DNA from 4 places in the Streptomyces sp. JLSY215 genome. Region 1 is predicted to be linked to each of the others. Evidence: riboswitches for the same ligand, from Rfam matches in the RefSeq annotation. Region 1 holds a riboswitch; each other region holds the start of a gene.

Region 1 (4,229 bases):
GCGGTGGCCGTGGCGATGCTCCGGGCGCGCATGAACGTTCCTCTCCTCGATGCTCGACTCCATCGCCATGAGATGGACGTCGTCGTGTCGTGTCGGGCGTTGGGCGGCGGACGCGACCAAGCGGGGGCCGACGTCCGTCGGAGAACGCGAAATGATATTAGAGGCCCGCGCTGATGGGCACGGGGGCAGGGTCGTCGGATGCTCACCGGGCCGCGCCGAGACGGCCGGGAGGGCGCGGCTGCGCTCCCTCCCGGCCGTCGGTGACATCAGGAGCTGGGAAGCTCGGTGCGGACGGTGCGGGCGGCAGCGACCAGATTCTCCAGCGAAGCGCGGGTCTCGGGCCAGCCGCGGGTCTTCAGGCCGCAGTCCGGGTTGACCCAGAGGCGCTCGGCCGGGATGGCCTCAAGTCCCTTGCGCAGCAGGGCGGCTGCCTCGTCGGCGCTCGGGATGCGAGGGGAGTGGATGTCGTAGACACCGGGGCCGGCCTCGCGCGGGTAGCCGTGTGCGGCCAGCTCCCGGGCAACCTGCATGTGGGAGCGGGCGGCCTCCAGGCTGATGACGTCCGCGTCGAGATCGTCGATGGCCTGGACGATGTCGCCGAACTCGGCGTAGCACATGTGGGTGTGGATCTGCGTGCGGTCCTGTACACCGCCGGTGGTGAGGCGGAACGCCTCGGTGGCCCAGGCCAGGTACCCGGCGTGGTCCGCGGCCCGCAGCGGCAGCGTCTCACGCAGGGCGGGCTCGTCGACCTGGATGACGGACGTGCCCGCCGCTTCCAGGTCACCCACCTCGTCGCGCAGGGCGAGGGCGACCTGGCGGGCGGTGTCGCCCAGCGGCTGGTCGTCGCGGACGAAGGACCAGGCGAGCATGGTGACCGGGCCGGTGAGCATGCCCTTGACCGGGCGGTCGGTGAGCGACTGGGCGTAGGAGGTCCAGCGCACCGTCATCGGCTCGGGCCGGGAGATGTCGCCGGCCAGGACCGGCGGGCGGACGTAGCGGGTGCCGTAGGACTGCACCCAGCCGTGCTGGGTGGCGAGGTAGCCGGTGAGCTGCTCGGCGAAGTACTGCACCATGTCGTTGCGTTCGGGCTCGCCGTGCACCAGGACGTCGATGCCGGCCTTCTCCTGGAAGCCGAGGACGTCGCGGATCTCGGTCTTGATGCGCTCCTCGTAGCCGGCGGTGTCGATCCGTCCGGTCCGCAGGTCGGCGCGGGCGGTCCGCAGCGCGGTGGTCTGCGGGAAGGAGCCGATGGTGGTGGTCGGCAGCAGCGGGAGCCCGAGGTGCGCGCGCTGGGCTGTCGCGCGCTCGGCGTACGGCGCGGAGCGGCGGCCGTCGGCGTCGGCGACTGCGGCGGCACGAGCGCGCACGGCCGGGTCGTGGGTGATGGCGGAGTTCGCCCGGGAGGCCAGGTCGGCGCGGTTCGCAGCGAGTTCGGCGGCGATGGTGTCGGTCCCCTGCGCCAGGCCCCGTGCCAGGGTCACCAGCTCCGCGGTCTTCTGCTTGGCGAAGGCCAGCCAGCGGACGATCTGCGGGTCGATATCGCGCTCGACGGCAGCATCGAGCGGCACGTGCAGCAGCGAGCAGGAGGCGGCCACGTCGACCCGGTCGGCCAGGCCGAGCAGGGTGCCGAGGGTGGACAGCGACTTCTCCAGATCGTTGATCCAGATGTTCCGGCCGTTGACCACGCCCGCCACCAGGCGCTTGCCCGGCAGTCCGCCGACGGCCGCCAGCGCGTCGAGGTTGGCCGCGGCCGCGTCGGTGAAGTCGAGCGCCAGACCGTCCACCGGCGCCTTGGCCAGGACGGGCAAGGCGTCGCCCAGCCGGTCGAAGTACGAGGCGACCAGGAGCTTCGGGCGGTCGCTGAGGGTGCCCAGTTCGCGGTAGGCGCGGGCGGCGGCGCCCAGTTCGACCGGGGTGCGGTCCTGGACGAGGGCGGGCTCGTCGAGCTGCACCCACTCGGCGCCTGCCGCGCGCAGGTCGGCGAGGACCTCGGCGTAGACGGGCAGCAGCCGGTCGAGGAGGGTCAGCGGCTCGAAGTCGGCGGCCACGCCGGGGGCAGGCTTCGACAGCAGGAGGTAGGTGATCGGTCCGACGAGTACCGGCCGGGCGGTGAGGCCGAGCGCGAGGGCTTCCCCGAGCTCGGCGACCTGCTTGCCGGAGTCGGCGGTGAAGACGGTGTCCGGGCCCAGCTCGGGCACCAGGTAGTGGTAGTTGGTGTCGAACCACTTGGTCATCTCCAGCGGCGCCACGTCCTGCGTACCGCGCGCCATGGCGAAGTAGCCGTCGAGGGCGTCGGCCGCGACGGCGGCGCGGTGGCGGTCCGGGACAGCACCGACCATGACGCTGGTGTCCAGTACATGGTCGTAGAACGAGAAGTCACCGGTCGGCACCTCGTGGATGCCGGCGTCGGCCAGTTGCTGCCAGTGGGAGCGGCGCAGGGCTTGCGCGGTCTCCTTCAGGGAGTCGGCGGTGGCCTTGCCCTTCCAGTAGCCCTCGATGGCCTTCTTCAGTTCCCGATGCTGTCCCTGGCGGGGGTAGCCGTACACGGTGGCCCGTGCTGCCGCGGCTGCGGGCTTCGCTGTCACGGAACTCTCCTTCGCGAGATACGTTTCCTGAAAGTCCCGGAGACGGAACGAGGCACGCGAAGGGATGACGAACCGGACGGATCCACCGTGCGTTCGCGACGCACGTGTCCGCCAGGTATGTACGCCGACCCGCCCTCGAGGTCACCGGGATATCCGTGCACGCATGGGCGTGCTCGGACAACGGGCAGGTCTTCGGACTCGCGGGCGCGCCTGCCGGAGTGTTCCGGCGGGCACCTACTGGCCGTCGCTTCCCAGATCCATGGCCCGGATCCAGTGCGTATGACGGCGGTCGTTCCCACTCACCGCTGCGGGGCAGTCCCGGATTCTCACCGGGTTCCCTCTTACGACGCGGCCCGTCTGGCGGACGGGGCGAACCTGTTGCCCGGCCAGCTTAGAGGGTGGCGGCAGGGGCGGACACCTCGGTCAGCCGTTCCGCCGCATCCTGGCCGCCCGCCCGCCCGCCAGCCAGCCCGCCTGACCGAACGGCACGGCGTACGGGGGCGGCGCGCTTCGCGGCGAGAGCCCGCCACACCTGTTCCGCTCAGGGCCTGCCGCCCGAGGTGCGCAGGGTCAGGCGGCAGGCGTGCTCCTCGCCCTCGTGCAAGAAGGTGATCCTGATGTGTATCTTGCGTGCCGCCGCTGCCAGTGCCGGCTGGACCGAGATGCTGCCGCGGGTGTGGGTACGTCCGTCGGCCCCGTAGGCGCCACCCCAGTCCAGGTAGTCGTTGCCGACGTCGTCCGTTGCCTCGAGGGCCAGCAGTACGGGAGTGCCGCCTGTCGCGTCCGGCAGGGGTGGGGTGATCGTGTAGTAGAGGGTGAAGGAATCGTCCCGCGGTTCCAGACGGTGGACGGACAGCTCGTGCGCGCCGTTGATGATCTTCGCCGAGGCGAGGGGATCGGGGGCGCGGTATGCCTTCATGGTTCCTCGTTCGGGCGGTGCGGGCGGTGCGGGCGGTGGTCAAGCGGTGATGCCGGCAACGGGGCGGGCCGGCCGGCCGGTGAAGTAGTGGACGTACTCGTGCTCCAGGCGGAAGCCGGCGGTCCAGGCGAGGAGCCGGCTGGGGCGGTTGTCGCGGGAGCAGGTCCAGCTGGGGGTGTGGCCGCGGGCCGCGATATCTCTGCACAGTGCGGTGACGCAGGCCAGGGCGAGGCGCTGACGGCGGTATTCGGGGAGGGTCAGGCAGGCGATGTCCTCGTATCTGCTGCCACGGAAGTACGTACAGGCAAGTGCGAGGATACGGTCCTTGTGGAAGGCCGCCCAGCCGTGCCCGGAGGCGGCCAGACCGGCCGAGCCGCCCCAACTCGCATGGATCCAGGCGGCATCCGGGCCGAGCGCGGCGAGCGTCGGGGCGTCCTCGGATATCAGCCGGCGCACCGTCGCACCGTGCGGCGGGCGCGGATCCGACCCGGGGACGGGGCCGCGGTGGACGTACACCATGCGTTCCCACGGCAGGAGCAGATCGAAGGCGCTGCTCAGCAGCGGCAGGAAGCGGGCGGGGGCCTGTACGTAGTGGGCGGCGAACCTGGCGAGGGAGAGCGGTGCCAGGGCGGTCGGGTCACCGCGGAAGAGCACATGGTCGGCGCAGGCCACGGCGACGGCACGGGGTTCGACGGCGCGGTCGGCCCACCAGCTCCCGGCCGCCG
Region 2 (4,229 bases), 2.4 Mb from region 1:
GGCGGAGCTGGGCCTGGTGGTGACGGCCCCCAACCCCGCGCACCGCCGTTCGTCGCTGATCGAGCTCACCCCCGAGGGCGGCGAGGTGATGCGCGGAATCCAGGAGTTCGAGGCCGCCGAGCTGCGCCGCGGACTGGCCGACCTCTCGGCCGGCGACGTCAGCACGACGCTTCATGTGCTCGACCGCCTCGGCGAGGAGTTCCGGCGCCTCGCGAACGGCCCACGCAGTACCCCGGAGAGTGCGGACACCCAGGACAACCGGCCCGAAGACCACCCCTAGCCGCCGAGCCCCAGGGCCCAAAGGCTCAACGGCCCGAGGACTCCACGCCACCACACCACCGCGCCACCACATGCTCACCCAAGGGAGTGCAGAGAGAATGACCCACCCGTTCGCCGCATGGTCCGAGCTCGACAACGGCACCGTGCCGATCAAGGGCGGCGAGCTGTTCTACGAAACGGCAGGCGAGGGCCCGGCACTGGTACTGCTGCACGGCGGCATGCTCGACCAGCGCATGTGGGACGAGCAGTTCTCCTGGCTGGTGGGCTCCGGCCACCGCGTCATCCGTTATGACTCCCGCGGCCACGGCCTGTCCTCCACCGTGACCGGGGACTGGGCCAACCACGACGATCTGTGCGCCCTGCTCGACGCCCTCGACGTCCCCCGTGCCATCCTCGTCGGTCTCTCGCACGGCTCCCGGGTCGCCCTCGACACCGCCATCGCCCATCCGGAGCGGGTCGCCGCCCTGGCGCTCGCCGCCCCCGGCGTCAGCGGTCGGCCCTTCACCGACCCGTTCGTCCTGGCGCACATCAAGGAGCAGGTGGCGGCGATCGGCGCACCGGACGGCCAGGAGCGCTATGTCGAGCACTTCCTGCGGATGTGGGTGGACGGCCCGTACCGCCAACCGTCCCAGGTGCATCCCGGGTTGCGCGAGCGGATGCGCGCCTCGGCGGTGGCCACGGTCGAGGCGCACGCCGACGGTGTGGGCGCCGGCATGCCGATCGAGGTGGGCGCCGCCGACCGGCTCTCGGAGATACGGGTGCCGACGGTCGTGTTCGACGGAGATCTCGACAGCTCGGACATCGCCGCCAACGCCGATGCGATCACCCGCGCCGTCCCGGGCGCCCGCAGGGTCCGGATACCGGGCGCGGGCCATATGGTCAACCTGGAGAACGTCACGCTCTTCGACCACGAGCTGCGCGTCTTCCTCTCCTCCCTGCCGCGCTGACGCCGCCGGCCCCGAGGGCCGTCGTCCGCGCCGAGTGGAGGCGGCGGTTAGAGTGGCGGTGCCGTGGTGTTCGGGAAGACCGGTGACGGACCTTGTGGTCCCAGTCCGGAGCGGCCCTCGCCACTGTGATCGGGGAGTTTTCGGCCCATCCGTATGCGCAGCCGCGCCTACGGCGCCACTGACCGCAGCCCGCGGCCGGGAAGGCGGGACCGGAAGCGTTCACCCTCCCCCAAGCTCTCATGGAGCAGGGTGGTACCCCCAAGCCAGGAGACCGGCCACGGCATCTCACGAACTGATCCACGAGGTGCTGGAGCGTGACCGCCGGATGGCCCTGTCCACCGATACCCCGACCACCCCTGCTACCGCCGCGTTCCGCTGGCGCCGGCAGGACACCGTCCGCACCGCGGGCCTGATGGCCGTCATAGCCGGCCTGCACGTCGTCGCGTTCGGCGTGCTGTTCCTGCTCGTCGTCCCGTACCACTACTCCGTCGGCAGCCAGGTCTTCGGCGTCGGGCTCGGCGTCACGGCGTACACGCTCGGCATGCGGCACGCCTTCGACGCCGACCACATCGCCGCGATCGACAACACCACCCGCAAGCTGATGGCCGACGGCAAGCGCCCGGTCTCGGTGGGCTTCTGGTTCGCCCTGGGCCACTCCAGCGTGGTCGTCGCGATGGCCGCGCTGGTCGCGGGCGGCGCCCAGCTGGCCGGCACGCTGCTCAACGACGAGTCCCGCACCCACCAGGTCCTGGGCACCATCGGCACCACCGTCTCGGGGACGTTCCTCTACATCATCGCCGCCCTCAACCTCATCGCGCTGGCCGGGATCTGGCGGGTCTTCCGCGGGATGCGCGACGGCCAGTACGACGAGGCCGAGCTGGAGCAGCGCCTCGACTCGCGCGGCTTCATGAACCGCATCCTGGGACGCTTCACCCGCGCGGTATCCCGCCCCGGCCAGATGTTCCCGCTCGGCTTCCTCTTCGGGCTCGGCTTCGACACCGCAACCGAGGTGACGCTGATGGTGATGGCGGGCAGCGGCGCCGCGGCCGGCCTGCCCTGGTACGCCGTCCTGTGCCTGCCGCTGCTGTTCGCCGCCGGAATGAGCCTGTTCGACACCCTCGACGGCACGTTCATGAACTTCGCCTACCAGTGGGCGTTCTCCAACCCGGTGCGCAAGGTCTACTACAACCTCACCATCACGGGCCTGTCGATCGCCGTCGCCTTCTTCATCGGCACCATCGAGCTGGTGACCGTGCTGCACGACAAGCTGGCCCTCAACGACCCGGTGACCGGCTGGATTTCGGGCCTGGACCTCGACAACGTCGGCTTCGTCATCGTCGGCCTGTTCGTGGTGGTGTGGGCGGCGGCGCTGGCGTACTGGCGCCTGTCCGGCGTCGAAAAGCGCTGGGCGGCGCGGGCGGCGTCGGACGCCTAGGGCGTGCCCGACCGGTCATGGCCGGGCACCGGCGGCCGTACGCCCCCCGCTTGCGTGCGGCCGTCAGGTGGCCGAGCCGGCCGCCGCGCCGGTCATCAGGTCGGGCCCCCAGCGCTTGAGCTCCGCCGCAAGATCGAGCGGGCGCAGCCGGTTCGTCTCGTCGGGGCCGGGCCACTCCTCCCGCGGGACCCGCCACATCACCTCGAACTCGTTGCCGTCCGGGTCCTTGGCGTACAGGGACTTGGAGACGAGGTGGTCGGTGGCGCCGACCAGCGCACCGCGGGCCGCGAGCCGCTCCTCGGTCGCGGCGAGTTCGCCGAGCGTGCCGACCTCCCAGGCCAGGTGGTAGAGCCCGGCCCGGCCGGCCTCGGGGCCCGGTGCGTCCGCTCCCACCGCGAACAGCCCCAGGTCGTGGTCGTTGAGCGAGCCGGCCGCGCTGAGGAAGGCGGCACGCCCGGGTATCTCGACGTCCAGCGTCAGCCCCAGGGCTTCGGTATAGAAGGCGACGGACCGCGCTACATCGCGGATGTAGAGCACCGCGTGATTGAGACGGCGTACGGACAAGACTCTCTCCCAACTCCCGCCGCGGCGCCCTCAGGACGCCACGGCCCGACTACTTCTGCTACTTCTGCGCATCACTGCCACCGCGGATCGTGGCTTCCGCGCATCGCTACTTCTGTGGACCGCCGCTTTCGCGCATCCCTGCCGCGGCGCATCCCGGCTTCGGCGGACAGGCCCGCCCCTCTGCAGGCCGGTCTGGGCTACTTCCGGACCAGCAGCACGCCCCCGGCGACCACCACGGCGAGCACCAGCGCGACCACCCCATGGGCGAGCCGGTGCGCGCGCAGCACGGGCAGAAGACGGTCGGCGGCATAGCGGCCCGGGCCGGTCAGCGCCAGCGCGGCCGCGCCCGCGGTCAACAGCAGCTCGTACTCCACGCCCTTGGGCGCGAAGAAGCCGCCGCCCCACTTCACGGCGAGCGCGTTGATCATCGTGCCGACGACCGCCGCGCCCGCGAGCGGCGTGAGCAGCCCGAGCCCCAGCCCGAGCCCGCCGAGCGTCTCGCTCAGCCCCGCGACCAGGGCCATCGTCGTCCCCGACGGATAGCCGCTCATCGCGAAGAACTGCCCGGTCCCCGTCAGCCCGCCGCCCCCGAACCAGCCGAACAGCTTCTGGGCCCCATGAGCGGCCATGGTCAGCCCGAGCGCGAGGCGCAGCAGGAGAAGCCCGGTGTCGTAGCCGTGCGGGGACGGGGCCGGGCGCGTCTCGGCGCCGAGCAAGGGGGTCTGGAGAGTACTGAGGGGGGACGTCATAGCGAGCGCTCTTCCCGTGTCGAGGTCGGGCGGGCCGAACAGCATCAAGATTTACTTGAAAGTTCAAATCATTGCCCGACCATACACACCGACCCCGAGAGGGACAACCACGAACAACCACGAACAAGCCACACCACCCCGCGGAGGAAGACCGCCCAAGGACCGTCCGTCGAACGCCGCGCCGCGGGTGTGCCATGGTGCTCGCCATGAAGCCTGAGCCGAGCGGTCCGGCGCGCCACATCGACATGGGACGGT
Region 3 (4,229 bases), 5.5 Mb from region 1:
GGGCGTTGGACGTCCCGGCCTGCTCGGTCGGGTAGAAGTTGATGTCCACGACGCGGTCGAGGAAGGTCACGGCGGTGCGGACGGTGGCGTCCAGCCGCTCCCAGTCCATCTCGCCGTCCTCGCCCAGGTGGGCGGCCAGGTTGACCGATCCGAGGTTGCAGACCGCGGTCTCCCCGTCGTTGGTCACCTCCAGGATCTCCGTGCACAGGTTGGAGGAGTGCACGACCTGGCCGGGCTCGGCGGTCTGGTTGGCGGTGCGGTTGGCGGCGTCCTTGAACGTCATCCAGCCGTTGCCGGTCTGCGCCAGGGTGCGCATCATCCGCGAGTACAGCAGCCGCGCCGGGATCTGCTTGAGCGCCCGGCCGTCGGCCTCGGCCCTGCGGTAGGCGGCGTCGAACTCGTCGCCCCACAGGTCCACCAGCTCCGGGACGTCGGCGGGCGAGAACAGCGACCAGTCGGCGTCGGCCTCGACCCGGCGCATGAACTCGTCCGGGATCCAGTGCGCGATGTTCAGGTTGTGCGTACGGCGGGCCTCCTCGCCGGTGTTGTCGCGCAGCTCCAGGAACTCCTCGATGTCGGCGTGCCAGGTCTCCAGGTAGACACAGGCGGCGCCCTTGCGCCGGCCGCCCTGGTTCACGGCCGCGACCGAGGCGTCGAGCGTGCGCAGGAACGGCACGATGCCGTTGGAGTGGCCGTTGGTGCCCCGGATCAGCGACCCCCGTGCGCGGATCCGGGAGTAGGAGAGACCGATGCCGCCGGCGTGCTTGGAGAGCCGGGCCACCTGGTGGTAGCGGTCGTAGATCGAGTCCAGCTCGTCCAGCGGGGAGTCCAGCAGATAGCAGGAGGACATCTGCGGGTGGCGGGTGCCGGAGTTGAAGAGGGTGGGGGAGGAGGGCAGATAGGACAGCGTGCTGGTCAGGCGGTACAGCTCCGCGACGTCCGCCAGCGCCCGCTCGGAGCGGTCCTCGGCGAGGCCGCAGGCCACCCGGAGCAGGAAGTGCTGGGGGGTCTCGATGACCTGCCGGGTGGTGGGGTGCCGCAGCAGGTAGCGGGAGTGCAGGGTACGCAGCCCGAAGTAGCCGAAGCGGTCGTCGGCGCCGTCCCGGAGGGCGGTTTCGACCAGCCCGTCCAGCTGCTGCGCATGCGCCCGGACGAACTCCGCCGTCTCGTCGGCGATCAGGCCCTCACGGTGGCCGGTCTCGACGGAGGCGGAGAAGGCGACCGCCCCCTGTCCGGCCGCCTCCTCCGCGATGGCGAGGGTGAGCAGGCGGGCGGCGAGCCTGGAGTACTGCGGCTCGTCGCCGATCAGACCGGCCGCGGCGTCGATGGCCAGCGCGCGCAACTCGGCCTCGTCCGAGCCCGGGTGACGACCGCGCAGCGCGGCGGCGGCCACCTTGCCGGGGTCGGTCGCGGTGAGGTCCGCGGTCAGGTCGGTCAGGGTGCGCAGCAGCGCGACGCCCGGTCCGTCCTGGCCCTGCCCGGCAGGGGCGTCCGGCGCGGCCACCGCAGGCGGCACGACCTCGGCGTCTGACGCGGGCTCCGTTGGCGCGATGGTCACGTGATGCTCTCCCTCACTCGGCGGGGGCCGGGAGGGCGCGGTGCGACGGGCGCTCGCGGGCATGCGGCACCCCGTGACGTTCAGGGGTGCGCGGGCACACCGCGCGGCGTCCATCGGCCCAACCCTCGGGGCCCGGACGTATCGACGTCCGCACCGATGGCGGTGCGGGCGTACCGTCGGCAGGTCCTCGGACTTCGCGGCACCCGTAGGACGGCCCTGTGGCAGTTGGGGTGCGCGTTCATACCGTTGCGGGACAGTTCCGGATTCCCACCGGATTCCCCTGCGGCGACAGCGAGGACGAGCATACATGTGGGGGTGGCTCCTCGTGTGCACCCCCACATCTAGTGTGTTGCGAGTGATCAACGAGTGATCGGGCGGTGCCTGTCAGTGGCCTGGGCTATCGTCGGTCTTACGTCCTCGGCCCTGCTGAGTTGAAGAAGGAGGAGCTCCATGACCGCGCTTGTCGATCGGCCGCACAGCACGTTCACCGACTACTTCGAAGAGGCAGCTCGGATGCTCGACCGGTCGGAGGAAGGCGCGCGGCTGGAACTTATCGACGGAAAAATCTGGAGCAAGGCTTTGCCGGACGGGGGCCACGGTCGGATCGTCGAGTGGCTGACACGCATCTGCATGCAGTCGCGCCCTGAGCTGTGGCTCTATCCGGACCAGGGAGTCAAGGTAGAGGTGTATCGCAGCGGCCGAGCCCGGCCGGATGGGGCACTCGCGGCCAGCGGCGCCTTTGTCGGCCAAGGTGAATGGGTAGATCCTGAACCGGTGCTGATGGTCGTCGAGGTCACGTCCTCCGACTCCGACACCCACAAGCGTGACCGGGTGGAGAAGCCCCGCGCCTACGCGGAAGCCAATATTCCGCTCTATCTGCTGATCGACCGACAGGAGTGCCAGGTGTCGCTCTACAGCGAGCCCGATGGCACCCGCTACGAGGACGTCCACACCGTGCCGTACGGCAAGTCGCTCCACCTCCCAGAACCCGTCGGCATCACCCTGGAAACCGAGCCGCTCAAGGACTGGGTGAACTAAAACCTCCCTCATGCAGGCAAAAGGGCCGCCATGACCCCGAGGGTCGCGGCGGCCCTTCTCCGTGAACGGACCGACGGCTCAGCGCCCGGCCGGCGCCTCCTCCGTGGCTTCCGGCAGTTCCGCCGTGACGCCCTTGTCGCCGATGTCCGCCGTGTAGTCGGCGGGGCTGGTCTCGTCGACGCCCTCCGGGGCCTTGGCGGCCTTCAGGGCGACGGTCAGCACCACCGAGACCACGACGTTCAGCACGAACGCGGTCAGGCCGATGTAGCCGATCTCGCCGATGCCGGGTATCTCCGCGCTGGAGCCGCCGAAGTGCTTCTGGGTGGGGCTGGCCACGCCGTACGCCGCCAGCGTGCCGTAGAGCATGCCGGCCGCCCAGCCCGTCAGCAGCGCCCAGCGGTGGAACCAGCGGGTGAACAAGCCGCCGACCAGCGACGGCATGGTCTGCAGGATCCAGATGCCGCCCAGCAGCTGGAAGTTGATGGCGACGGTCTTGTCCATGGTGAGGACGAAGACGAGCGCACCGACCTTCACCAGCAGCGACACGAGCTTGGCGACCTTGTGCTCCTGCTCGGGGGTCGCGTCCGGCTTGAGGAAGTCCTTGTAGACGTTGCGGGTGAAGAGGTTGGCCGCGGCGATGGACATGATGGCCGCGGGCACCAGCGCGCCGATGCCGATCGCGGCGAAGGCGACGCCGGAGAACCAGCTCGGGAACATGTCCTCGAACAGCTGCGGGATCGCCAGCTGAGGGTTGCCCTTGATGTCCGTACCGGCCTTGACCGCCATGAAGCCGAGCAGCGCCAGGAAGCCCAGCATCAGGGAGTACAGCGGCAGGATGGTGGTGTTGCGGCGGATCACGTTGCGGCTGCGGGAGGACAGCGTGGCCGTGATGGAGTGCGGGTACATGAACAGCGCCAGCGCGGAGCCCAGCGCCAGGGTGGCGTACGCCCACTGGGCGTTGGGGCCGCTGACCAGCTCGCCGCGCGGTTTGCCGGGGACGGCGCCGGGCTGGGCGAATGCCTTGCCGGCCGCGTCGAAGATCGCGTCGAAGCCGCCCAGCTTGATCGGGATGTAGATGATCGCCACGGCGATGACCAGGTAGATCAGGCCGTCCTTGACGAAGGCGATCAGGGCCGGCGCCCGCAGGCCGGAGGAGTAGGTGTACGCGGCCAGCACCGCGAACGCGATCAGCAGCGGCAGGTCCTTGACGAACCAGTTGGTGTTCTCGCCGCCGCCGACGCCCATCACGTCCAGGACGGCCTGGATGCCGACCAGTTGGAGGGCGATGTACGGCATCGTGGCGAGGATGCCGGTGAGCGCCACGGCCAGCGACAGGCCCTTGGAGCCGAAGCGGCCGCGGACGAAGTCGGAGGTGGTGACGTACCCGTGCTTGTGCGAGACCGACCACAGGCGGGGCAGGAAGGTGAAGATCAGCGGGTAGACCAGGATGGTGTACGGGACGGCGAAGAAGCCGGCCGCGCCCGCCGCGTAGATGGCCGCCGGGACGGCCACGAAGGTGTACGCGGTGTAGAGGTCACCGCCGAGCAGGAACCACGTCACCCAGGTGCCGAAGCTGCGGCCGCCCAGGCCCCATTCGTCGAGGTTGGCGGACTCCTCGGCCTTGCGCCAGCGG
Region 4 (4,229 bases), 1.8 Mb from region 1:
GCAGCCGTCGGGGTAGCTGCCCTCGCCGTCCAGGGGGCGGGTGTTGGCGTCGGACATCTCGTAGTCGAAGGCCGCCCGGCGCAGCGTGGGTTCGGCCTCCGGGGCGGTGAGCAGCCGCAGTTCGAGGGCGGGCGGGCAGGGCGGGGGATCGCCGGGGACGTTCAGCAGGACGACGCCCGCGGTGGCCGGTACGAAGATGATCGCGAGGACGAGGAGGAGCCGGGCCCAGTGCCGGATGTAGGTGTGGAGCCAGCGGCGTAATCGGATGCGCAGCGGGGTGGGGGGCCGGACCTCGGAGGTGGCGAAGGAGAGGATGACGTCGTCGGTGGTGTTCTGCTTGGCCGAGCGGGGCTTCCAGACGTCGCCCATCGGGGTGCGCTCGCCCACCACCTCGCTGCGCAGCGCCAGGACGAGATCGTCGAAGGTGACGAAGCGTTTGCCCGGTATGCCGCGTTCCAGGACCCGCACCACGGCGCGGGTGAAGAGGCTGCCGCCGACCGGTTCGTCGCCGCTGAAGATACGGCGGTTGGGCTGCGCGGCCATCAGCAGCGACATGGGCTTGCGGCAGAGGTGGAAGGCCTCGCCGGCGTTCCCGGCGTAGCAGCACTCCAGGATGATCACGATCCGGTCGGCCCGCGCGTTGTCCAGGTAGCGCAGCACCACGTCCTTCCAGGAGACGGTCTTGTGGCGCCGTTGCGACGTACCGACCATCAGCTGCAGATCGCCGCCGTCCGGGCCGACCCGCCCGTGGCCGGAGAAGTACACCAGCAGCAGTCCGCGCGCCTCGCTCGTGACGGCGTCCAGCTCCTGCTGGACCTCCCATGGCTCCTGAGCCCGGCAGATGCGGACCTCGTCCTCGGTGAACAGGTCGGTGCCGGCGTCGGTCAGGACACTCTTGAGCTTCTCGGCGTTGTCCTTCACCGCGCGCAGCGGGCGCAGGTGCTTGTAGTCGCTGACACAGATCAGCAGCGCCCGGTTGACCTTGCCCCGTGCGTCGTATTCGGGCATCCGCTCAGTCCCCGGCGGTGCTGCCGCCCTCGGCGCCGCCCAGTTCGCGCAGTCCGCCGCCCCCGTCGCCGACCGCGACGGAGGGCTCCTCGCCGTCGGCGCGCTCCTCCCTGCGCCGGCGCAGCCACTCCTGCAGGGCGATGGTCAGGCTCTTGGTGATCTCCCCGGCGACCGCGCCGACGACGACGAGGATGAGGTCGTCGACGCCGACGGCCATGTCGTCCGGGCCCGCATCGCCGCTGCCGCCGCTCTCGCCCGACGGCCTCGGCCGCTGCGTCCAGTCGTGCCGCCGGCGGCTCAGCCACGGCTCGCGTTCCAGCCATGTCCGCAGGTCCGCGGCGTCCTGCTCCGCGTCGTTGGTGCCCGCGATCCTGATGCGGATCTCCTGACGGATCTCCTGACGGATCTCCTGGCCGCTCTCCCGATGGTCCGCACTGTCCGGCATCCCCCGCCCCCTTCCGGCGGGCCTCATCGCCCGCCGTGCACCAGATAGTGGCGCGGGACCGGGCCCAGGGGCAACCGTCCGTGACGTACCGGCCACCCTGTGGCCCGCACCACACCCCCTGCCACAGGGCTGCTTCGCAGGTCAAGGGTGAGTTGACGGGCATTCGCGGGGCGTGGTGGACTGCCCGAGCCATTCGGCGACAGATGAGGAAGTCCGGTGAGAATCCGGCGCGGTCCCGCCACTGTCACCGGGGAGCGCTCCTCCAGCGACGGCCACGGTCCGCCGCACGGATGCCCGCAGGGGCCGCCGTGTACGGGCTGGAAGGCCGGGGGAAGCGCCGATCCGGGAGCCAGGAGACTCTCGTCGCCGTCACGTCGAGCCAGGGCGCGGACCCTGAGTGAGGACATATCGCCATGCCCGGCCGCCGTTCGAGATGCCCGCGCCCCACCGTCGCCGTGTCCCTTCGAGGCCTGACGGCGGTCTGATCCGATGCGCGGCGAACACGCGGGATATGCGTGCGGCGCGGCCCTCGGCTTTCTCGGTGACCTGATCGCGGCCGATCCCCGGCGCGGCCATCCGGTGGCCGCCTTCGGCCGCGCGGCGGGCGCACTCGAACGCCGGCTGTGGCGCGACCATCGCGGATACGGGGCGGTGCACGCGGTGGTGTGCGCGGGCGGCGCGACGGCCGCGGCCGCGCTTGCGCAGCGCGCCGCACACCGCCGCACCGCCCGGGTCACCCTGACCGCGGCCGCCGTCTGGGCCGTACTGGGCGGCACCTCGCTCGGCCGGGAGGCGCGGGCCGTCGGCGGCGCGCTGGAGGCGGGCGATCTGGACGTGGCGCGCGAGCGGCTGCCGCATCTGTGCGGCCGCGACCCCCAGGCGCTGGACGGGCCGGGGATGGCCCGCGCGGTGGTGGAGTCGGTCGCCGAGAACACCTCGGACGCGGTGGTGGGCGCCCTGGTGTGGGGCGCGCTGGGCGGAGTGCCCGGTCTGGTGGCGTTCCGTGCCGTCAACACCCTGGATGCGATGGTGGGTCATAAGTCGTCCCGCTACCGCCGGTTCGGCTGGGCGTCGGCCCGGCTCGACGATGTCGCGGGGTGGCCGGGCTCCCGGCTGACCGCCGCGCTGACCGTCCTCGCGGGCCCCGACCGGCGCGGCGCGCTGCGGGCCTGGCGGGCCGACGGCGGCGCGCATCCGAGCCCCAACGCGGGCCCGGTGGAGGCCTCGTTCGCGGGCGCGCTCGGCGTACGGCTGGGGGGCACCCTGGCGTACGGCGGACGGGTCGAGCACCGCCCGGTGCTCAACGGCGCCGCGCCGCCGCCCGGTACGGACGACATCGAGCGGGCGGTGCGGCTCTCGCGCCGGGTGAGCGTGCTGGCTCTGGTGACAACGGTGGCGGGCCGGCTGGTGGCCGGGGCGCTGCACCACAGGAGGAGGACCCGGTGAGCGGGCGGTTCCATGGGTCCGGCGGGGGCGTCGGCGGCGGCCTGCTGGTGGCCGGTACGACGTCGGACGCGGGCAAGAGCGTGGTGACGGCGGGCATCTGCCGCTGGCTGGTCCGGCAGGGCGTCAAGGTGGCCCCCTTCAAGGCGCAGAACATGTCCCTGAACTCCTTCGTCACGCGCGAGGGAGCGGAGATCGGGCGGGCGCAGGCGATGCAGGCGGCCGCGGCGCGGGTGGAGCCGACCGCGCTGATGAACCCCGTACTGCTCAAGCCGGGCGGCGACCGCAGCAGCCAGGTGGTGCTGATGGGCAAGCCGGTGGGTGAGCTGTCGGCGCGCGGCTACCACGCGGGCCGGCAGGAGCAGTTGCTGGGCACGGTGACCGACTGCCTCGCCGAGCTGCGCCGTACCCATGACGCGGTGATCTGCGAGGGTGCCGGCAGCCCCGCGGAGATCAATCTGCGGCGCACCGACATCGTGAACATGGGCATCGCGCGGGCGGCCCGGATCCCGGTGGTGATCGTCGGCGACATCGACCGCGGTGGCGTCTTCGCCTCCTTCTTCGGGACCACGGCGCTGCTGTCCAAGGAGGATCAGGAGCTGGTGGCGGGGTATCTCGTCAACAAGTTCCGGGGCGATGTGACGCTGCTGGAGCCCGGGTTGGAGATGATGAAGCAGCTGAGCGGGCGGCCGACGCTGGGTGTGCTGCCGTACGCGCACGGGCTCGGCATCGACGAGGAGGACGGGCTGCGGGTGTCCCTGCGCGGGGCGGTCCGCGAGTCGGTGGTCGCTCCGCCGGTCGGCGCGGATGTGCTGCGGGTCGCGGTGTGTGCCGTGCCCCTGATGTCCAACTTCACGGACGTGGACGCGCTGGCCGCCGAGCCGGGCGTGGTGGTGCGCTTCGTGGACCGCGCCGAGGAACTGGCCGACGCGGACCTGGTGGTGCTGCCCGGGACACGCGGCACGGTCCGCGCGCTCGCCTGGCTGCGCGAGCGCGGGCTGGCCACCGCGATCGCCCGGCGGGCCGCCGAGGGGCGCCCGGTGCTGGGCATCTGCGGCGGCTTCCAGATGCTGGGCGAGCGCATCGAGGACGACGTCGAGTCGAAGGCGGGCACGGTCGAGGGGCTGGGGCTGCTCCCCGTACGGGTGCGGTTCGCCACCGGGAAGACCCTCGCGCGGCCGGTCGGGGAGGCGCTGGGCGAGCCGGTGGAGGGGTACGAGATCCACCATGGCGTGGCCGAGGTGACCGGTGGCGAGGAAGCGTTCCTGGACGGCTGCCGGGTCGGCTCCGTGTGGGGCACCCACTGGCACGGCTCGCTGGAGAGCGACGGCTT

The links. A riboswitch is a leader RNA that binds a small molecule or an ion and turns the genes downstream of it on or off. The one in region 1 is predicted to bind cobalamin.
Region 2: linked by a shared signal. The riboswitch ahead of nicT (Nickel transporter NicT) and the one ahead of metE (5-methyltetrahydropteroyltriglutamate--homocysteine S-methyltransferase) in region 1 are both predicted to bind cobalamin.
Region 3: linked by a shared signal. The riboswitch ahead of AC5677_RS25940 (ribonucleoside-diphosphate reductase subunit alpha) and the one ahead of metE (5-methyltetrahydropteroyltriglutamate--homocysteine S-methyltransferase) in region 1 are both predicted to bind cobalamin.
Region 4: linked by a shared signal. The riboswitch ahead of AC5677_RS09585 (cobalamin biosynthesis protein) and the one ahead of metE (5-methyltetrahydropteroyltriglutamate--homocysteine S-methyltransferase) in region 1 are both predicted to bind cobalamin.

Annotation. Positions count from the first base shown of each region.
Region 1 is NZ_CM185022.1:308,998-313,226, reverse strand. Features, by position in the region: gene AC5677_RS01575 (FMN-binding glutamate synthase family protein) at 1-32, opposite strand, end outside; gene metE (5-methyltetrahydropteroyltriglutamate--homocysteine S-methyltransferase) at 267-2,585, opposite strand; cobalamin riboswitch at 2,752-2,979, opposite strand; gene AC5677_RS01565 (hypothetical protein) at 3,127-3,504, opposite strand; gene AC5677_RS01560 (GNAT family N-acetyltransferase) at 3,544-4,229, opposite strand, start outside.
Region 2 is NZ_CM185022.1:2,690,540-2,694,768, forward strand. Features, by position in the region: gene AC5677_RS12035 (MarR family winged helix-turn-helix transcriptional regulator) at 1-280, shown strand, start outside; gene AC5677_RS12040 (alpha/beta fold hydrolase) at 378-1,226, shown strand; cobalamin riboswitch at 1,274-1,520, shown strand; gene nicT (Nickel transporter NicT) at 1,552-2,661, shown strand; gene AC5677_RS12050 (VOC family protein) at 2,725-3,225, opposite strand; gene AC5677_RS12055 (DoxX family membrane protein) at 3,423-3,974, opposite strand; gene AC5677_RS12060 (hypothetical protein) at 4,181-4,229, shown strand, end outside.
Region 3 is NZ_CM185022.1:5,770,348-5,774,576, forward strand. Features, by position in the region: gene AC5677_RS25940 (ribonucleoside-diphosphate reductase subunit alpha) at 1-1,558, opposite strand, end outside; cobalamin riboswitch at 1,720-1,869, opposite strand; gene AC5677_RS25945 (Uma2 family endonuclease) at 2,009-2,596, shown strand; gene mctP (monocarboxylate uptake permease MctP) at 2,675-4,229, opposite strand, start outside.
Region 4 is NZ_CM185022.1:2,128,911-2,133,139, forward strand. Features, by position in the region: gene AC5677_RS09575 (caspase family protein) at 1-1,008, opposite strand, end outside; gene AC5677_RS09580 (hypothetical protein) at 1,013-1,453, opposite strand; cobalamin riboswitch at 1,660-1,812, shown strand; gene AC5677_RS09585 (cobalamin biosynthesis protein) at 1,943-2,899, shown strand; gene AC5677_RS09590 (cobyric acid synthase) at 2,896-4,229, shown strand, end outside.